3 regions of the Paenibacillus sp. WC2504 genome follow, and region 3 is predicted to be linked to each of the others. Evidence: riboswitches for the same ligand, from Rfam matches in the RefSeq annotation. Region 3 holds a riboswitch; each other region holds the start of a gene.
The links. Region 3 has a riboswitch for cyclic di-AMP ahead of ACUN27_RS32265 (CAP domain-containing protein). Riboswitches for the same ligand answer to the same signal wherever they lie in the genome.
Positions count from the first base shown of each region.

Region 1: it holds a riboswitch for cyclic di-AMP, as region 3 does, so the genes downstream of both, ACUN27_RS03295 (APC family permease) here and ACUN27_RS32265 (CAP domain-containing protein) in region 3, are expected to answer to the same signal.
Region 2: it holds a riboswitch for cyclic di-AMP, as region 3 does, so the genes downstream of both, ACUN27_RS01935 (C40 family peptidase) here and ACUN27_RS32265 (CAP domain-containing protein) in region 3, are expected to answer to the same signal.

Region 1 is NZ_JBQZFH010000001.1:703,312-707,871, reverse strand. It holds gene ACUN27_RS03300 (YqkE family protein) at 1-88, opposite strand, end outside; gene ACUN27_RS03295 (APC family permease) at 145-1,980, opposite strand; cyclic di-AMP (ydaO/yuaA leader) riboswitch at 2,078-2,238, opposite strand; gene ACUN27_RS03290 (NAD(P)/FAD-dependent oxidoreductase) at 2,424-3,653, opposite strand; gene ACUN27_RS03285 (EcsC family protein) at 4,221-4,560, opposite strand, start outside.
Region 2 is NZ_JBQZFH010000001.1:426,240-430,799, reverse strand. It holds gene ACUN27_RS01945 (M1 family metallopeptidase) at 1-376, shown strand, start outside; gene ACUN27_RS01940 (hypothetical protein) at 434-1,252, shown strand; cyclic di-AMP (ydaO/yuaA leader) riboswitch at 1,421-1,559, shown strand; gene ACUN27_RS01935 (C40 family peptidase) at 1,563-2,036, shown strand; guanidine-I (ykkC/yxkD leader) riboswitch at 2,166-2,268, shown strand; gene sugE (quaternary ammonium compound efflux SMR transporter SugE) at 2,360-2,680, shown strand; gene ACUN27_RS01925 (methyltransferase domain-containing protein) at 2,717-3,610, opposite strand; gene ACUN27_RS01920 (hypothetical protein) at 3,788-4,384, shown strand; gene ACUN27_RS01915 (hypothetical protein) at 4,440-4,560, opposite strand, start outside.
Region 3 is NZ_JBQZFH010000001.1:7,117,218-7,121,777, reverse strand. It holds gene ACUN27_RS32285 (extracellular solute-binding protein) at 1-841, shown strand, start outside; gene ACUN27_RS32280 (hypothetical protein) at 916-1,092, opposite strand; gene ACUN27_RS32275 (ATP-dependent DNA ligase) at 1,290-2,120, shown strand; gene ACUN27_RS32270 (alpha/beta-type small acid-soluble spore protein) at 2,182-2,412, opposite strand; cyclic di-AMP (ydaO/yuaA leader) riboswitch at 2,592-2,727, shown strand; gene ACUN27_RS32265 (CAP domain-containing protein) at 2,732-3,427, shown strand; gene ACUN27_RS32260 (GerAB/ArcD/ProY family transporter) at 3,490-4,560, opposite strand, start outside.

The sequences.
Region 1 (4,560 bases), 6.4 Mb from region 3:
TATCAGGGCGCAGCAAATCTTTGAGTGTCGCAGGTTTATCTTGCGCGCTAGGTTCAGCGGTAGTGTTTGACCATTTCTTTTTTGCCATAAAAGGTTCACCTCTGTTCCATTTCTACATCCGGTTTACCCCTTTATTGTACACCTCTACTCATGCAAATGATAGGGCACCGTCGCAACGACGATATCTTTATCGGCTTGCAGCTTCGAGCGAATACGTGCGGCAGACTGGTTGTGGAGCAGGCGGTGCCACCATTTTTTCGGCATGAACTGGGGCAGGATCACCATGATCGATTGCTTTTCCGAAACATGGGTATCGACTCTTTCAATAAACTCAGCCAGCGGCTTCAAAATGGTCCGATAACGGGATTTGAACACGACAAGCCGAACGCCCGGATCCCACTTATCCCACTTCTCCTGCATCGCTTCTTCATCCTCATCCGAAAACGAGACGTAGAAAGCAATGACATTGGGAGATAAAGATTTGGCATAGTTCAAAGACTGCGCTACAACGCGGTGAATGCCCGCAACAGGTACAATGATTACAGGTTCCTTCACGCATACGCGTTCTTGTGTGATATCAATGCGCAGTTGTTTGGCTACATCATCATAGTGATTGCTGATTTTGGTTATTCCCCAAAGCAATAGCGGCGTCACAATAATAACAATCCAAGCGCCTTCACTAAATTTGGTGATACAGAAAATAATAAGAACGGCAAGGGAAACGATTCCCCCTAACCCATTAATAACGAACTTGCCGATCCAGCCAGCCGGACGTTCTCTGAACCATTTGCGGACCAAACCGCTTTGGGCAAGGGTAAAAGATAAAAAGACGCCAATCGCATAAAGTGGAATAAGTGCATCGGTTTTTCCTTTGAAAATGACGAGCAAGATACTTGCCAAAACACCTAACGTTACGATCCCGTAGTGAAACGACAACCGATCTCCCCGATACGAGAACATGCGCGGAAAGTTTTTATCCTGAGCCATAATGGATGCCAAAATAGGAAATCCGTTGAAGCTCGTATTCGCAGCCAATACTAGAATCAGCATGGTGCCAATCTGTGTGGCATAATACATGACGCCACGGCCAAACGCTTGCTCCGTAACCATCGACAAGACCGAAGTATGTCCATGCGGGTCAGGTGCAATTCCATAACCCAAGCTCAGCAAGGTGACGCCCCCGAAGACAATCGCCAATAGTGTACCAAGCGAAGCCAGGGTTCTCTTGGCATTCTTGACAGATGGCGTACGGAAATGCGGCACCGCATCGGATATCGCCTCAATCCCTGTCACGGCCGAGCAGCCGGATGAAAAGGCTTTTAGAATAACAAACAAAGTCAATGAGCTCGTCATCGAGCTGGGAACAACTTGGAATTCATGCATATTCATGGATCCTGTCAGCATATCGAAGATCCCTTTGCCGATCAGCAGTAAAATACACAGGATAAAAAAGTACGTTGGAATCGCGAACACCGTTCCGGATTCAGAAGTGCCCCGCAAATTCAGCCAAACCATCAACCAGACAAGCACTAAGGCTATGGGGACAATATAAGGCACTGTAACCGGGAATGCCGACGTTATCGCCTGCACGCCTGCTGAAATCGAAACCGCAACGGTTAACGTGTAATCAATCAGCAGTGAAACTCCGGTGAGCCTTCCCGACATCATGCCCAAATTTTCCTTGGCCACCATGTAAGCTCCGCCGCCCATTGGATAGGCCTCAATCACTTGGCGATAACTTAAAACAAGAAGCATGATTAAAGCAATAATCGAGATTGCAATCGGCAATGAGAAAGCAAAAGCAGCAACCCCAACAGTTGCAAGCTCTAGCAAAATTTGCTCCGTGCCATAGGCTACCGAAGACAGGGCATCTGAAGACAGGATGGGCAGAGCCTTCCATACCTGCATTTTCTCAGATTCCAGCTCCGCTGATTTCAGCGGTTTGCCGAATACAATCTTTTTCAATGAGTCACTTGTCATGCTGTGAAATTCCTCCAAATAACCTAGTTTTCAGCTTGATTTCCCTTTTTTAGGCGCAAAAAAACACAAGGATAGACCTTGTGCTTAGCCACATGTTCTCCTTTCTCACGACCGCTTACGAGGTTAGCTGACGGGTTCGGGCTGCGAGAAATCTGCCCTAAAGGTAGCTGCCGCATGCGACAAGACACACCTTACTCACCCCGTTGAAACCTATGGTTCCCCCGCTTTTCTAATTAGAAAATTAAGCGAAATATTCAACTGTTAACGTACGAGTTGATACTACTCTCTTATTGGCTCATAGTAAAGGAGAGAATAATCTTAAAAAAGATTATTCCCTCCCCGCATTCATTTGATAATCCGCTTACAATGATGTAATCCTTTCAGTATCTCTGTTTTACTAGCTTATTGTCTGATTCATTAGATTTTCGGGTATTTCAGCAAAATTAATTTCTCACATGACGCTTCCTTGTGGCTTGTTTTTGCTTAAAAATCATCTTTTTGAAGATGAGTGGGATACCGCCAATGAGAAATAAATAGCGGGCATCGATTATTTTTTTGAGGAATGCGGCCAGCCTGCCTTTCACTTTTTTGACCTTCAGGATACCAATTGCTTCTCCGCGACCAAGCGAGGCGACCGTGCCTTTGTAATCGTAGGCAAAAGGTCGTAATGGCTTTCCACTCAGTGAATAGTATAAATTTTTTGCCGTATTACAACCTTGTTGGACGGCGATTTGGGCATTGGCGGGGTATGGCGTGCCTTCCGGGCTCATGACAATCGAGCAATCACCCGTAATAAAAACATCGGGAAACTGCAAGGAACGCAAGTAGTCATCCACTTTGACCCTGCCGCGTTGGACGTGGAAGCCCGCATCTTGCAGCAAGGAATTCCCACGAACACCTCCCGACCAAATGACCGTGCCGGCAGGTATGAATTGGCCGTCTCCCAACAGCACGCCGCCGGGCTCGCATGCCTTGATGGCGGTAGATAATTTATATTGAACCCCTTTGCGGCGCATCACGTCCATGCCGTATTCCACGAGGTCATTCGGCAATCCTGGCGGCAAAGCAGTAGGCGATGCTTCGATATTGATGATCTGAACAAGGGAAGGATCGACGTCAAACATGTGGCAAAGATCAGGAATTCGGTCAGCCAGCTCCCCAACAAACTCCGTGCCTGTAAAACCAGCGCCTCCAACAACGATTGTCAAATATTCCTTATGCTTGGAATCCAATTTATATTTAGCGAACATATACTGTGTATGCTGACGAATGAAGCGAACACTGTTAATGCTGTTAATTGTCATCGCATACTCGCGCAATCCCGGAATGCCGAAGGTTTCCGTCTCACTCCCAAGCCCCACGACCAAGTAGTCGTAGGTGAGGACTTCGTCCGTCAGAACCACCTTTTTTTCCTCAGGTACGATCTGCTGAACCGTTGCTTTGATAAAATGAATTTTCCGCTCATCGATCAGATCCTTAATTGCTACACGCGCATTCTCATGATGATCAGTGCCGGCTGCCGGCATATGCAGATGTGTCGTCATGTAGTGATAGTCGTGTTTGTTCACCAGCGTGACCGCCACTTCATCTGCTTTGATCAGCTTCTGCAGCCTTATTGCCGTTACAAGCCCACCGTACCCAGCTCCCAGAATAACCACCTTCGGTCTACTCATCTGAATCCTCTCCTCCGATTACATCATCTTTTTTCTCTACCATCGTTGGTGAAAAAGATCGACCAAACCATCCAGGGTTGTCATGTGAAAAAAATCACATACTCGTTCAGGGCGTACACATGGTTTGGCTCATCATTAGTATATGTGCCTCTTTCCTAAAAATCACTGGAACATTGCCTAGCTTGGTCAAAAAAGGCTGTGTGGTATGGGGGGCGGGTGCAGCGGCATAAGTGCGCGGGGCGAGGGGATGCGGGACGTAGGGCGAGAGCGCGTGGCGGGCACGTGGCGGACCAAGACATTGAACGGCGTGGCGAGCGCGTGGAGGGGCTAAGGAGTTGGACCGCGGGCTGGCGATGCCTCGCCTCTTCTCATTGGATAAATTCCAATGAGAACTCCTTTTTGAGGCCGGATTTCCGCGTTCCGTTGGATGAAATCCAACGAAGCACGCCGCAACAGCCCACAGGATGCCAATTTCCCCCTACCTATTGGATTTCATCCAACCAAACCAGCATTTTAGCAAGGAAATTCGCACTTTCATTGGATTTTCTCCAACGGGAATCCACCCGTTCACTGCTCACCCTCAGCCTCCAACCTGGTTTTATCCTCTAACCGACGCAAGCGAAAGCTGTTCATGCCCGCCACGCCCAACTCTTCCAGCAGGCCAAAATTCGCCCATGCGCCTACGACAGCTCCAATGCCGGGGACAAGCTGCAGCATTTTACGGAAATCAATAGTGTCCCGATATTCCTGCTGCAACTGCTGCCAATCCACTTGATCCATATAGGCGTCAGACGGCGGAAAGCCGCTTGCGACCTCGTGCCAATTCTTGATCGTGTCTAATAGAGCAGGTTTTTTCGCTGGACTAGAGAACGCGATTTGAAACACATACAGGATAAACAAACGCTCT
Region 2 (4,560 bases), 6.7 Mb from region 3:
CTCAATGATGGTTGATTATACGGTTGAAAGCATCCATGTGAAAGCCACTGGCAGCAAAGGAGCCGGCCCTTACGAGAGCACGGTCCTCATCTCCAAGCGTGGAGGCAATTCGCCCGAAGTGCCGATTCAGTTCCATTTCGCCGACGGTACGATGCTCGACAAAACGTGGGACGGCAAAGAGAGCAGCATTGAGTACAAACTAACCCACACGACGCCTATTGACTGGGTTCGTATCGACCCGAACTACTCGCTCATTCTTGAGAACAAGCATATTAATAACTTTATGCAAGCAGAAGTGGACACCAAGTGGAAACTCCGCCTGAATCTCGGCATTATCCAATTCCTGCAAGCTATTTTCGGGTGGGTAGCCTGGTAGGCGCCCACTCTACAAGGCAAGTTTGCCTTCAGAAAACAACGCTTAGGAGGGACACCGGTGACAACCTATCTCAAATCCGGCTTCAGGGCGGCTCTACGGCAACCCTTCGCTACGATTGTCTTGTTCATCTACCAAATGTGCTGGGGGATGCTCCTATATAAGCTTGTACAAGGGGTGTTAGTTCCCCTCATGCACCGGTTTCCCGGCGGCGATCAGCCGAAGCAAGCGCTCCAGCTTTTTCTGGCCGAAAGTCAGTTTCAGTTATTCAAAACGGATCTTAGCCACTCTTACTTGTGGTGGCTGGCCGGCCTGCTCCTGGCGCGCATGTTCCTTAGCCCGATGCTGAACGGCGGTGTCTATTATTCGCTCACCCATTCCGATCAAAATGCCGGCTACCGCTTCGTCCGCGGCATCAAGGAACTCACGCTCCCCTTCTTTGCCGTGTATTTGATTCGAATCGCCTTATCTCTGCTGCCGCTCATCTGGGTGCTGCCCAAAGTGCAGAAGGTGTTCGCTCACAGCACATCTTATGAACAGGCTTCCCTCGATTTACTGCCTTGGCTGCTGGGCATGCTGGTGTACGGTTTTCTGCTGCATCTGCTCTTCATGTATGTGCAGTTCGCCATTGCCGCACGTCTCGGCATTATATCCACAGTCCTAACGTTCATGCGGTACTCGCTTCCGATTATCGGCCTTTCTCTGATACTTTTACTGAGCTCAGGACTTTTGGCAGGGATCACGGTCACAACGACCTATATCTGGGCAGGTCTGGTAGCGCTAATCATTTATCAACTTTTCCCGCTTTTCCATATTTTCATGCAGATGTGGTCCATTACGTCGCAATTCCAGCTTCTTTCCGCCAAATTAAGTCGTTAAAAAGCAATAAATAAAACCATAAATGGTTTAGATTTGTTCAACCCCCTTGCAAAAGGGGGTTTTTTTGTCTGTAAAGCGAACCTTTACACATTTTTTCAGACCCAATTGCACGAAAAAGGAGGAATTTCGATGTTTATGACGAATTTAAGGGACTAGCATTAAAAAACCAAATATTTCATGCCGAATTCCTCATTTCTTGGGGAAACGGGGGAACCATACCGGGTGAATTGATCTTGCAAGACAGGGATCATAGGGAACCTTCAACCGAACCCTCCAGCTAACCTCGTAGGCACCGGAAGGAGACAAGCAGTTGAAAAAGGTTGTTGCTCTTCTTTTTAGTCTTGTTTTGTTTTTGAGTGTAGCTTTAGGGAGTGTGTCTGCGTCAGAATCCACATTGGACTCAACGGTTGACGAATTGATTGGAGTACCGTACCGCGATGCGGGAACGACAACAAGAGGCTTTGATTGCTCTGGTTTCACCGCGTACGTGTTCAACAAATTCGGCATTGACCTTCCTCATAGTTCAGCAGCTCAAAATAAAGAGGGCTACTGGATCGACAAAAGTGATCTTCGTAAAGGTGATCTTGTGTTCTTCGACACAGGAGGCAAAGGCATTTCTCACGTAGGCATCTACTTGGGTAACGGTGAATTTATTCATTCCGCATCCAATGAAGGCATCGTGAAAAACAAGCTGAGCGAATCCTATTATGCGAAAAGGTATGTATCCGCTAGACGTGTTCTGTGGGATGATATCTACAATCAACTAACTGCTGAATCCAAGTAATTTTCTTGTTCATCATGAATAAAAAGCCCAGACAAGCGTTAGCTCGAATGAGCTGCTTCTCAGGGCTTTTATTCATTTCTTGTGGCTGTTGTAACTTGACATAGCGTGTAAGCCGTCCTATAATTACGGCATCATGTTTCTAGGGTTCCGTGGCGCTGCAGCGCCAGTCTGGTCCGAGAGAAAACACACAGCGAATACGCTGTGATCACGGAGGGGAAAAAGCCCGGGAGTCTTATCGCATTCGCGATATTGCTTCCAGGCTTTTTCTTTTTGCCGCGGTCAGATGGGCATCTTCGCATACTTTCTTAAGGAGTGATTCACAGATGGCATGGCTTTACTTGGTCATTGCAGGTGTTTTTGAAGTAGTTTGGGCGATCTCACTAAAGTTCTCCAACGGTTTTACACGGCTGGTTCCGTCCAGCATCACCATTGTCGGCATGATCATCAGCTTTTATTTTCTGGCGGTGGCTACGAAAACTCTACCTATCGGCACCGCCTACGCGGCTTGGACGGGAATTGGCGCTGTAGGCGCGATTATTATCGGCACCCTATTTCTGAACGAGCCTGTTAGTTTACTGCGTATCCTATTCATGATCCTCATTCTGGTCGGCGTTCTCGGCCTTAAATTCACATCCGGACATTAAGCCAGGAGTTTCCTTCTTTCCTTGGGCCGATGATTCTTAAGCCACGATGTAGCTAACATACCAGAAGGAGCTGCCGACAAATATGCGCAGATGCTCCGACAGCGGCTTAAAGATTTCATTCAACTCTTCGTACGAATAGTAGTTTTTAATAATTTCATGCTTGGAGCCATCGGCCAGCTCCCTTCTTTTATACGTATCTTCGCTATGTTCACTCGTAATCAGCTCGCCGCCTCTTCCCGGGACGTACACATTATCCGCCATAAAAACGCGGGCTCCCCGTCCAAGCCGCTCATGAAATCCTTGCAGAAACGAATCCAGACGATTTTTCGGGATATGCGAAAACCAGAAGTTGGCGATTCCGTAGTCAAAATCCCCTTGTACTTCCGAAAGCCGGTAAGCATCCCCTTCGACGAAAGATGTATTATGCAGCGGCCAAGATTTGGCTGCAGCAATTTGCAGCACCTCCGGTCGAACGTCCATCCCAACGATGTGCTTGGCTGTTTCCGCCATGAACTGCGTCCAATATCCGGTACCGCAGGCCACCTCCAAGACACGGCTCCCCGTAACCTGCCTCTTCACGATATCCGCCAGCATCGCAAGTTCTTGCTGATAGTCCGCATCCTCGCGAGCATAAATCCGTTCATATTCGGCTGCTCGCGCGCCGTAGTAATCCTGCATGCCTTCTTTCTCTTCATTTAAAAGCCGCTGCCTATCCTTCACTTCGTGAACGATCCGTTGTTTAGCTGCCAATAAGTCGGCAAAAATAGCTCCGCCCTGCGAAGCATAATTCGCAAGTAGACCGTGCGTCGCCATCACAATAAGCTGTGTCATCGACAAGCCCGTTTCCTCAGCCATGCGCTCCAGATCGGTCTTCACCTTTTCAGGCAAGTAGACGGAAAGTCTTTTGGTCTTATCATTCTTATCGTCCATTGGGAGATTCCTCCTTTGTGTTTTTATTATGTTAACATATATTATATGTCATTAAAACATATTAATTGTACTTTTTTATGTGAGTAGAGAATTTAGGCTGCATGAAGAAGGCGACACCGGCCACTCACCCTCGCAAATCGCTCTAGTAAACATAGAATACAAAGAAAGTATATTCATATGTTGATAGGAGATGGAGAAATGATTCCCAAACAACGAATGGCTGGAAAACCGAGCAAAATTGTTCGGCTCCCCAAGAGCGCAGGCCTGCCCAGAAGCAAAGCCATGCTGATGTACCGTACGCAGCTTAGAAAATACCATAAGCCCGGTTCGGGTCGCTTTCTAAGTCAGCGCACGGTTTCGATCGGCACCGACAACTCGTGGTTCAATGCGCAAATCATTCCCCGCAACCCTGCGTGGGTGCAAGTTGCTAATGCCAACTATGTTTGGTACTCCGGCAATTTGAACAGTGAGAATGCCATCATTTCGACACGTTTCACGCTTTCTGAGCGTAGAGCCATTCTCGGCGCTTCTCTTTTCCTATCTGTCGACAATTATGCCGTTGTCATCATCAATGGCGTGCCGCTCCTCTTTGACGGACCGCAGAACACACCTTCCTTCTACAACCCGGGCCGCACTTTCGACATTCGCCGATTTGTACGGCGCGGACGCAATGACGTCGTTATCATCGCCTTTAACCTTGGCGGGTCGCGCACCGAGGAAAATCCTGCCGGCGTTGCTGCCAGGCTCGATTTTCGACTCAGCAACTTGCAGTAAAAGATCCGCATATGAAAAGGCCGGGCCTCCATCCTTAGATGGAACCCGACCTTTTTTACATGAACTGTCGTTCACTCCCGTAGCGGCGCTTCAATTGACTCAAGAAGAACTGCAGCGAGAGGAATAACAAAGCGAAGCTGGTCCCTACACTCAAAATAATCCAAGGATGCAGCCTA
Region 3 (4,560 bases):
CTCCATTATGGGTGCTCCGAATTCCTGGGAAGTAAAGGAGGGCAAATTAAGTCCTGATTTTCTAGCGCCAGAGTATTTCGAAGCGATGAAATTTTATAAAAAGCTGTACGACGAGAAGCTCATTAAGCAGGACTTCCCTGTTCTGAACAATCAACAGAAGAAAGACGATATCAACCAGGGCAAAGCTGGAGCGGTGATTTCGAATATGATTGACGGAGCGGGTTATCAGGCATCGCTTTCCAAAACGTTCCCTGGCGCAGATATAGATGTTGTCTCCCGAATAAAAGGGCCTAAAGGCGAGAGGTTGCCGGGCGGCGTAGGCTATAACAGTGTGTTTATGTTCCCGAAATCAAGTGTGAAAACCGAGGCGGAGTTAAAACAAATTCTAGGCTTCTTTGATAAAATTTCCGATCAGAAGATGTTGGATTTGCTGGGCTGGGGCATCGAAGGCAAACACTATAAGATCGAAGACGGCAAGCCGGTATTTATTGACCAAAAGCTGCAGGACACCGAAGTAGGCTCCAGTTATCTGCAGCTTCAAATCGCCAAGTATACGGCAAAAACGACGGGGAAAGAAACACCGCTCATGGAGAAATACGGCAAAATGATTAAAGAGAACGAGGCTATCGCGGTCAATAACCCGACGAATCCGCTCGTTTCCGAGACACAAACGACCAAAGGCAGCGAGCTGAAGCCGATCATTGACGACGCCCGTACGAAGTATATCTTGGGTAAAATCGATGAAGCAGGCTGGAAGCAAGCTATCGAGCAGTGGAGAAAAGCCGGCGGCGATAAAGTCATTGAAGAGTTCAGCGCGCAATACGCGAAGAGCGGCAAGTAAGGCAGCAAAATAGCAGAGGCGGCCCTAAGGTAGAGAGATCTACTTTAAGGACCGCCTCTTATGCGTATGACAGTTTAATTCCATCCTTTAGCAACCATCGGTTTCTTCTTCGTTTTCTTGAACAATCTATAAAATAAGCCGAGTTCCTTTTTCCGTTTGAGTGTGGCTTTGATACCTTCAAGCAGCAGCATTGATCTAAGTTCGTCGCGACGGTTTAACGTATGCAGTCTTTTGATAAATAGCTTGTCCATGCGAACATCCCTCCCATTCATCTATCTCCATTATAAACGGGATCTGCGAATTTGATTGTCGCTTTGTAGAGAGGGATTGCACTTGTTTTGTCGAAACTGGAGCGGGTAGCCCTCGATTTCCTTCAAGTCCCTATAGGCAGATGAATCACTGTACAGTATTATCTAACTTAGGGTGATATCATATGTTCATTTCTCCTATGCTTTTGCAAGACGCCAAAGATAATAGACCTTATAACAGCAAACATCATATTGCAGAACTTAAGTTTGACGGTTTTAGGTGCATTCTTTCTAATTTGGACAAACTCTATGTATATACGAAAGACAAGCAATTGGTTACGCATAAATTTCCTGAGCTGTTCCAATGCCCGATTCCCGAGGGAACGATCCTTGACGGTGAATTGGTTATTTTGGATGATCAAGGTAAACCGGACTTTGAAGCGATGTCAGCTAGATTTTTAAATCCGACAGACTTATCGCCTGTAGTATTTTTTGCATTTGATATCCTAAAATACAAGGGAATTGATGTCACTGAATTACCCTTGCTTAAACGCAAGGAGCTGTTGGAGCAAGCTTTCATCGAGAATGACAGGTACAAAAGGGTGAAGGTTTACGAGGGTAAAGCGGAGGATTATTTTGAGAAAATCCGGCAGGATGGGCTTGAGGGCATCATTTTGAAGTCGAAAAAAGAAAATTTCAAGTACGAGAGCAACAAACGCTCCAGGCAATGGCAAAAAGTGATTAACTGGACTTATGCAGATGTTTATATTTCTGGTTATAGGAAAAATAATTTTGCTTTGCTGGCGTCCATTGATTCAGCGAATGGTTTGAAGATTCCGGTTGGGGTGATTGAGACCGGGGTAACGCCTCTGCATCAAAAGGCGCTCGATGGCGTGAAGCACCGCTTAGTCTACAAAGAGGACAATCATTTTGCTTATATGGAACCGCGGCTAATGGCCAAAATTAAGACGAAAAATTGGACGAGAAACGGAAGGCTTCGTTCGCCGGTTTTCATGGAATTTGTGATGTAAAAAAAGACTGGATCACCAAGGAGGAAGTGGTGGTGCAGTCTTTTCTCTGTACATGCTGTTGTTACATGCGTCTAAAGTTACCGGTGCTGCCGCTTAGCTGCTGCTCAGCGATTTGAATCAATCTTCTCGTAATGTGTCCGCCGATTGCGCCGGTATCACGAGTAGCCATGTAGCCATAATACCCGTCCTGAGGAATCTGAATACCTAGTTCCTGAGCGACCTCGTATTTCATTTGCTCAAGAGCTGATTTTGCTTGTTGCACAAGTAATGTATTGCTTCTACTGCTAGCCATTTGGATTCACTCCTTTATTTGGTGTATGAGTATTTTGTGGAAGTTATGGTTTTTTATTCATGGTTGTTGGAAAATTTTTTGTGGCCCGATGATTACGCTTTCATAAAACGTTGGAAAATTTTGCGGCATGTTTTCGGAAAAACCCCGTGTTACAATCGGAAAGATCGATTATGGTCAAAAAACTTAGAAGGCCGAAGCTTCTTTGAAAGCACGGGGGACCCAATCTTTGGGGTGAAGTCGCTATGAACGCGACCGGGTGATTACTCTTTGACCCGAATCCGACAGCTAACCTCGCAGGCCGCAAAAAGGAGAGATTTCTATGTTAAAACGTTATAAACAGCTAGTCGTAACCGGTGCTATTGGACTAAGCGTCCTAATGAGTTCCAGCGCAGCCATGGCGGCATCCGCCACGTACACGGTGTCAGACAACGATACCATGTGGTTGATCTCCCAGAAGTATGGCGTAAGTCTCACTTCGCTGATTCAGGCTAACCCTCAGGTTGCCAACCCGAATGTGATCTGGTCTGGGATGACGTTGAACTTTCCTGGCAGCACAGGGACAAGCGGCGGCTCTCAAACACCAGCCCCGTCAGTGCCTGCTCCATCTACACCAGCTGCCCCATCAACGCCAGCTACATCTGCGCAATCCGCTTTTGCCAGCCAAGTCGTTACATTAGTTAACCAGGAACGTGTAAAAGCTGGGCTACAAGCGCTCACCAGCGATAGCGCCCTTACAGCTATGGCGTTGGATAAAGCCAAAGATATGTACAACAACGACTATTTTGATCATACGTCGCCGACCTATGGGTCACCTTTTGATATGATGAGCACTTATGGTATTCCTTATTCCTATGCAGGTGAGAACATTGCTAAAGGACAACCTACACCAGAGGCCGTAATGGAGGCCTGGATGAACAGTACGGGGCACCGTGAAAATATTTTGAACCCCAATTACACAAAAATTGGCGTCGCCTATTATAACGGAGAATGGGTGCAGGAATTTATCAGCAACTAATGCTCTATAGCGAATCCAAAAAACAACCCTTGTGATTCCCCAGTCGGGAATTCGCAAGGGTTTTATTTATATTTCAACTTGGCAACTCCCCACATCAAGAGTGGCAGAATGATCCCATGGAGGGGTAATAAATAAGGAATCGCGATTTTTTGTGGAAATAACACGGAACTATCGATAAAGTCCCGAGGGATCAAGGTAAGCAGCGCGATAACCGGTGCTACGAACCAAATCATACGTCGCCATTTTTTAAGGCCGAAACTTTGAGCTGTTCCATATGTACACACGAAAAAGTAGAGAGATACTTTAGTGAACACACTAATAATCCAGATGGCGATAACAAAGGAATCCAGGTTTTGAAAAAAGTCGAAATAGGAAATATAACGAATCAAATTAAAATAAGGATAGGTTTGGCCCGAAGGGGCGATGTGTCCAAATACGGAAAGGATTAAGAAAGTCGAAATGCTTGTTAACAGACCAGCAGCAGCAACCCCGAGTATGGCTGGTTTCACCCCATCTTGAGGCTTTGATAGAAAGCCCATGATGACGAGCAGAAGGATGCAGTCTCCAAGAAACGTTGAAGTCGGCAGCGCTCCTTTTAAGATTGTCATCGCACCGGTATCCACATAGAAGGGAAGGATATTGTTAATATGGACATTTTTTAGGCTCAGCAAGAGAGGAATAGCAATCCCAAGAAGGGTTAAAGGTCCTAAGATTTCGCAACATCTCGCGATAACCTCTATCCCCGAGAAAGTTACATAAATCGCAACGAGGAGCATGCCTAGCATCGGGACAAGGATTGGAGTTTTGGGCAGAATAGTCGCAACGATGAACTCTGCGTACTGCCTTATAATGATAGCAAGCACGCTGTACCAGTAGATGAAATACACCACCGTAACCGTATAGCCGATGTATCGACCAAATAATCTCTTTGAAAATTCAACGATGGTTTGTCCTGGATGATATAGACTCAACCGTGAGCAAACATAAGCGACCCCTGCACCTATTCCGGTTGCGCAAACGGTTGAAAGCCAGGCATCTTGCTTCGCAGTTTGGATAGATGGATTTATTGTCAGTAAAATGGTCATCCCCAGCTGCATGGTCAATATCATCCAGAATAATTGTTTCCCGCCAAT